Regions from separate parts of the Paenibacillus durus genome, predicted to be linked through region 1. Evidence: riboswitches for the same ligand, from Rfam matches in the RefSeq annotation. Region 1 holds a riboswitch; the other holds the start of a gene.
The links. A riboswitch is a leader RNA that binds a small molecule or an ion and turns the genes downstream of it on or off. The one in region 1 is predicted to bind cyclic di-AMP.
Positions count from the first base shown of each region.

Region 2: another riboswitch for cyclic di-AMP. It lies ahead of PDUR_RS14645 (APC family permease); the one in region 1 lies ahead of PDUR_RS00495 (C40 family peptidase).

Region 1 covers NZ_CP009288.1:100,920-104,504, forward strand. Annotated here, with positions in the region: gene PDUR_RS00485 (GNAT family N-acetyltransferase) at 1-3, opposite strand, end outside; gene PDUR_RS00490 (C40 family peptidase) at 211-702, opposite strand; cyclic di-AMP (ydaO/yuaA leader) riboswitch at 708-849, opposite strand; gene PDUR_RS00495 (C40 family peptidase) at 1,207-1,674, opposite strand; cyclic di-AMP (ydaO/yuaA leader) riboswitch at 1,695-1,834, opposite strand; gene PDUR_RS00500 (hypothetical protein) at 2,064-2,894, opposite strand; gene PDUR_RS00505 (M1 family metallopeptidase) at 2,906-3,585, opposite strand, start outside.
Region 2 covers NZ_CP009288.1:3,461,629-3,465,213, reverse strand. Annotated here, with positions in the region: gene PDUR_RS14655 (DsbA family protein) at 1-730, shown strand, start outside; gene PDUR_RS14650 (disulfide oxidoreductase) at 727-1,197, shown strand; cyclic di-AMP (ydaO/yuaA leader) riboswitch at 1,375-1,534, shown strand; gene PDUR_RS14645 (APC family permease) at 1,660-3,477, shown strand.

The DNA.
Region 1 (3,585 bases):
CATACGTTCAGCGACCTCCTTTCCTCGCAAGGAACCTTAATACTTAAATTATATACATAAAAAGGGGAGAGCGACGCAAAAACTTTTCCGGAAAATGGGCGCAGGCGCTGCGGGTGTGTTTAGCAAATTTCGGAGGGGGTAAAATAAGGATAAACGAACAAACCCCCTCGCCGGAACGTATTATCCGGGAAGGGGTCTCATATAAAAGTGCTATTGCACATCATCATTATCTTGAGAATCAACGGTCGCATCTTGATAAGCGTCGGAGCTCATAACTCGTTTGGCGCCAACATAACGGTTAACGTAGTAGCTGTCGCTCAGGGAACTGATCGTAACGCCTTTCGAAGAGGAAGCATGGGCAAATTTGCCGTCACCGACATAAATGCCGACATGGGAAACGCCTCGTCCGGAAGTGTTAAAGAATACAAGATCCCCGGATCTCAAATCACTGCGTGATACCGATTTTCCCATTTTATATTGGGAGCCTGACTGATGCGGAAGATTAATGCCGACCTTGTCGAACACATACATCGTAAATCCAGAACAGTCAAATCCGTTGGTACTCGTACCACCAGATACATATTTCGTTCCAATCGTGCGGTCGATTACTTTATCCATTTTGGAATCAGCGAATGCGCTGCCTGCTCCGAGCGTGAGAACAATGGACAAACTCAGGAATGCTGCTGCCAACTTCTTCTTCAAGGGACTAGACTCCTTCCATATGCCTACGAGGTTAGCTTAAGGATTCGGTAGAAGGTCCCCTATGACCCCTCTTGAAATAGGAGGTCAATTCACCCAAAGATGGTTCCCCCGCTTCCCTATCGTTAGGGAATTCGGCATTTGCTGTATAGTTCGAATTATAGTAACTAATCATGACAATTTTTATGTTAAAACGGGGGTACTGATTACAAAAATGTTACTGAAAACTCATTGCGAATATTGTAACAAACCTTTTGTTGCTTGGCAATCACTTTTAATATAGTAAAAAGACTCTCTTTCAGTGATTACATTTATAGAGTAGCAATAGATTCAATCATGGAACATAGGTAAAAGCCTTTTTTTGCAGTTAATAGATTAAATTTTCTTTTTTCATTTTTAAAAAAAAGTGTTTCAGGCTGTCGAAACTTGTGTACAGCTTAACTATAGGGAAAAGAAAAACCCGGAGCTTGATTACACATGTAATCATTCTCCGGGCGGCTGTTAAAATTAATCGTAAGCTACGGATTGATATGCTTTTGTGCTCATGACCCGCTTGGCGCCAACATAACGATTGGCCCAGTAGGACTGGCTCATTGAACTGATAGTTACGCCGCGCGAAGAAGAGGAATTCGCGAATTTGCCGTTACCGACATAAATGCCGACATGGGAGACGCCGTTTCCGAACGTATTGAAGAACACGAGATCTCCTGCACGCAGTTTGCTGCGTGATACGGCGGTTCCTACTTTGTATTGCGCTTTGGAAGTACGAGGCAGGGTAAATCCCATCTTTTTATAAACGTATTTGGTGAATCCGGAACAATCAAAGCCGGCCGTGCTCATTCCGCCGGTTTTATATGAGGTTCCTAATGTTTTTGCAATAACCGTATCCATTTTGGAGTCTGCGAAAGCGCTTCCGGACCCTAAAGTGAAAGCCATCACAAGGCTCAATGCAGCAGCTGCAAGTTTTTTCTTTATGTGTCGACTTCTCAAAGCTTATGTTCTCCTTCCAATGCCTGCGTGGTTAGCTTAAGGATTCGGTTTGAAGGTTCCCTATGATCTCTTTGCTGCTAGATCAATTCACCCAAAAAATGGTTCCCCCGCTCCCCGGTGCCCGGGGATTTGGCTTGTTGTGCACCAGTATGTCGATTCGATTCAACATCATATGACAAAATAACAAAATAATTTGAAAGATTACAAACTTGTTACCTCAACACAAACCTCATTTTATCAGAGGCATTACAGTTTTGCAACTTTTTTCAGCGGGCAGGCCGCCCGGAGATTAAGAAACAAAAAAAGAGTTCAGATTCCTGTCACGGAATTTGAACTCTTTTTGCCGTTTTTTTGCAAATAAAAGGGTTTTCTTGTTATGGATCAGCTGTTTTACTATGCCATAAATGATACTGTGCCGACAATCCCCACATATCAAACAGAGTAGAGGGAAGGGGCGCTAGCTGCCTTATGAACAGCGCGGGCAATCCGGGCCATAGCCAGCCTGTTACTGCGCAGATCAGAGAGATCAGGAAACCGCCTGCCCCCAGCAGAGCCTGTAGTACAGAAGCGTGGAAGATGCAGCGTAAGGCAATAAGTAAAGAAGCGAATACTCCGGTGCCGCCAGTATAACCGAACTGCATATAAAGCAGGACCAGACGGATAATAAATACATACAGCAGCCATGCGAGAAGCCAGGGAAGAATCCGAAAGAGCAGCGCCGGTTCCCAGTAGGACGACAGAATTAGCCTATAAACTTTTGGCAGGAGCCAGTACAGGGGGAGAAGGGTCAGGACCCACTCGGTGACGCTGAAGAGCAGAATGGGCAGCCCGTACTTTTTCATTCCGGGAAAAAAGAACAGCCCGCGCTCTCCCCTGCTCTCCTGATGCAGCTCATTCAGCAGCCCGGCGCGGATGAACGGCGCAGCCAGCAGGCGCGCGGCGACCAGAATCAGCAGTGTCCAGAGCCAGCGCCGCACGTCGGGATTGGCAGACAGACTCAATTGAGCCTCGATATAGTACAGCATCCTGCCTATCGCGCTGCCGCCGGCATTTTCGGAAGGGTAGCGCAGCAGCGCCGGGACAACCGCCGATCTTACAAAACGGTACATCAAGTACCCCCATAGCAGCCGGTAGATGAATAGCAGGATCAGAATATACAATTGTTCCTTGACGCTGCCCCAGCCGCGGGTTATCCAAATTCTCATTTGATCTCACCTCACCAGACGAAAGTTCCGAGCACAGTTTCGATTGCATTTGTCAGACTGAGGGTCCAGCGGGAGACGAAGGCGGCGGGGAGAGATGCTTTTCTGAAGTTGTTCATATGCTTGTTCTCCAGCAGTATTTCGTGACCCGGGTCCACTTCGGCCGAAACAAGAGGAGCCGTAGAAGTAAGCCGGAACGTGGTTTTGCCCCCTTGGCCATTCCATGTTTTCTGCAGCGTCCGGCCGTCAGCGAAGGTGAACTCGACGTTTACGCCAGGGTATAGGCTGCCCTTATTAGTGATGGTTGTCAGCGACTCGTAACCGCCGTTTTTGTTCTTGCTTACTGTAATGCTCTCAACAGAGAAGTCGGGAGCATCCCCGCCGTATACGTAATGTTCGAAGTAAGCTTGCCACGACTTTTTGGTCGCCTTTTCCACCATTTTTTGAAAATCGGCAGTGGCAGGATGGTGGAAGCGATATTTGCGGGCATAGGTGGACATAATGGAATCCATCGTCTTCACGCCGACCTGTCTTTCGATATCCTTGAGCACCAGCTTGCCCCGCACGTAGACGTTCTGGGTGTAGGCGTTGGCTCCGCCGTATTTCCAGGCATTCAGAGTCAGCGGCTTGGGGGCAGTGACGAGACTGGCCTGCAGCGGAAGATTGGAGGCGATCCCATACTCCTGTTCCATCA
Region 2 (3,585 bases), 2.7 Mb from region 1:
GACGACCTCCTCTTCCAAGATCAAGCAAGAAAGGCGCCAGGCCGAACTGGAGAGGCAGAAGAAGACCCGCATTCTATTAATCGGAACAATCCTGATCGCAGTCGTTATTTTCGCCGGTCTCTTTGTATTGGCTACCAAAAATACAGGCAATCCAGGAGGCTCCGGCAGTCCGGCATCGTTTAATTATGATGAACTTCCCAGACTTGGCAAGGCGGATGCACCGATCAAGCTGGTAGAGTTCGGCGATTTCAAATGTCCGGCCTGCGCCCGGTTCTCCGTCGGCATCAAACCTCTGCTTGTGCAAGAGTATATCGAGACAGGGAAGGCGGCGCTTTATTTTGTCAATATGTCCTTTATCGGGCCTGATTCCAAGACGGCTTCCCTTGCAGCGCTGTCAGTCTATCATCAGAATAGCGAAGCGTTCTGGACCTATTACGATGCCCTCTATGCGAACCAGGGTGATGAGAATGCCGAGTGGGCGACCGAGGATTTCCTGGTAGAGCTTGCGCAAAATGAAAAGCTCCCTATCGATTATGATCTTCTGCGCAAAGATATACAAAACCGTACATATGCGGATGAGTTGGCAAGAGATAATGCGGTTGCAAAAACTAATCATGTGACAAGTACACCATCGCTGTTTATTAACGGTGTAAGGGCCAGTGATCCTTTTAACCTTGGAGCGATTGCGGCAGAGATTGAATCAGCGGCAAAGGCGGCTGAAGCGGAATGAGCGCATTTTCCACCTTCTTAAGGCGGCATTGTCTCTATCTGGCCTGGTTTGTATCTTTGGTCGCTGTAGCAGGCAGCCTTTACCTGAGCGAAGTGTTAAAATACGAACCCTGCAAGCTGTGCTGGTTCCAGCGGATTTTTATGTACCCTCAAGTTTTTCTTCTGGGTATCGCAACCTACCGTAATGACAAGCGGATTATTCCGTATGTGCTGCCGTTATGCGTGATAGGCGGAAGCATATCCCTGTATCATTACGCGGAACAGAAAATTCCGGCGCTGGGCACAGTGGTTCCTTGTAGCATCGGTGTTCCTTGTACGAAGGATTATTTAAATTTTTTCGGTTTTATCACCATTCCGCTGTTGGCGCTAACGGCTTTTGTGCTTATTTTTGTATTGCTGTGGAACGGCAGAGAGAGCGCAGAAGAGAATTCCGAAGAAACTGGGGACGGGTTCACTCAGGTAGAGTAGAAGTTTTTTCATGTAAATGGCATAAAAACCCGCGCTGAAGGGATAATACAAGAGAATAAACGACATGAACATATCATGTTTGAAATTTGCGTGATTTAGTCGGTTTTTCATTCCTTTTTCATTATTTTCACTGTTTACGGCTCTCGCTTTATGGACTAATATTAGACCTTGTGAGAAGTTGAATATGCGCTGAATTTTCCAGTTAGGAAAAACGGGGGAACCAACCTGACCGTTATGGTCGACGGGGTGAATCGGTACCGGTTAAGTCAATCCGGCCCGTAGGGCTTCCACAGTCCGAATCCGCCAGCTAACCTCGTAAGCTACAGTGGGATAATGATCATGCAAAAGCATGCGGTCATTTCCGCATGCTTATTTTTGTGCCCTTATTTTTGAAAATCCACGACTGAAAACGGCGCGCGGTACTACCGCTTCAACTCACCAAAGAGAGGAAATGTATCCAAAATGGTAAGCAGAGTAAAACGACTATTAATCGGTCGTCCCAGAAAATCGACCGAACTCGACCAGGAAAAGCTTTCCAAGCTGAAGGCACTCGCCGTTCTATCGTCAGATGCCCTTTCGTCCGTTGCTTACGGAACAGAGCAGATTTTGATCGTGCTGGTAGCTGCCGGTTTTACAGCCATCTGGTACTCTTTGCCGATTGCACTCGCCGTACTGGGATTGCTGGCGATTCTGATTTTATCTTACCGGCAGACCATATTTTCTTATCCTCAAGGCGGGGGAGCCTATATTGTAGCCAAGGATAATCTCGGCGTTTCCACAGGGCTTCTGGCCGGTGGTTCCCTGCTTGTGGACTACATTCTGACGGTTGCCGTAAGCGCCTCGGCCGGAACGGATGCGATCACCTCGGCATTTCCGAGCCTTCACGAGCATTCAGTGGCCATTGCGGTTACGGTGATTATCATACTGACGATAATTAACCTCCGCGGTGTTACCGAATCGGCATCCTTCATTGCCATCCCGGTATATTTGTTCGTCTTGTCCATTGTGGTTTTGATCATTTCCGGACTGGTTAAATACGCGGTCGGCGGCGGTCATGCCGCTGTTCCCGAAATCGGCTCAGCTGTTTCCAATGTCAGTCTGTTCCTGCTTCTTAAGGCTTTCAGCTCCGGCTGTTCGGCCCTGACCGGGGTCGAGGCTGTATCCAATGCGATCCCGAACTTTAAGGCTCCAGCGGAGAAGAATGCCGCCAAGACACTGATGATGATGGGACTCATTCTGGGATTCATGTTTACCGGCATTACGCTGCTGGCATACTGGTACGGCATTACCCCGAGTACAAAAGAAACGGTGGTTTCTCAAATTGCCGAATCGACCTTCGGACGGGGTGTCCTCTATTACGGCATTCAAGCGATAACGGCCGTAATCCTGTTTCTGGCCGCTAATACGGCTTACTCGGCCTTCCCGCTGCTGTCGTTCATGCTGGCGAAAGATAAATATTTGCCCCATGCCTTTATGGTTCGCGGCGACCGTCTTGGCTTCTCGAACGGTATTATTTTTCTCGGAGTGGCTTCGTCGCTGCTTGTGGCGGCATTTCACGGTGAAACCGGAAATCTGATTCCGCTTTATGCCGTCGGCGTATTTATCCCTTTCACTCTGTCCCAGCTCGGTATGATGGTGCGCTGGTTCAAGCTGAAGCCGGCCGGCTGGCAAGGCAAATTTGCCGTAAATACGGTTGGTATGCTTACAACTCTTACCATTACGCTTATTTTTATCATCACCAAATTCGCGAACGTATGGGTAGCCTTTATTTTCCTTCCGATCGTAATGCTCATCTTCTTCCGCATTCACCGACATTTTATGAATACGGCCGATGAGCTTCGGATTCAGCTCGATAAGGATAAGCCGGTGATCAAGGGAAGTACGATCGTTATTCCGGTATCCGCTGTAACCCGGGCGGTGCTTAATTCAATCAGCTATGCGAAATCGCTGACGGATAATGTGGTTGCCGTATACATCGGCTTTGACGAGGAAGAGATTCGCAAGATGGAGCAGAAATGGGAGGAATGGGACCCCGGAGTGCGTCTTATCGTGCTTCGTTCACGGTACCGCAGTGTCTTGCGCCCGCTGGTTAAATTTATCGATACGGTGGAATGGAAGACCGCTGAGACGGACCATATTACCGTTCTGATCCCTCAATTTATCACCAAGCACTGGTGGCAGGCTATCCTGCATAATCAGACGAGTGTCTTTATCCGGACTTACCTGATGAACAATAAGGATATCGTCGTTGCGACGGTGCCGTATCATCTGAATAAATAACCCGGCGGGTAGACCGGGTAACGGAAAGCTGCTGTTGGAGAATTTCTCCGATGGCTGCTTTTTTTTCGTATGGCGTGCTTTAATAGGATGATGCAGTCGTTATTACTT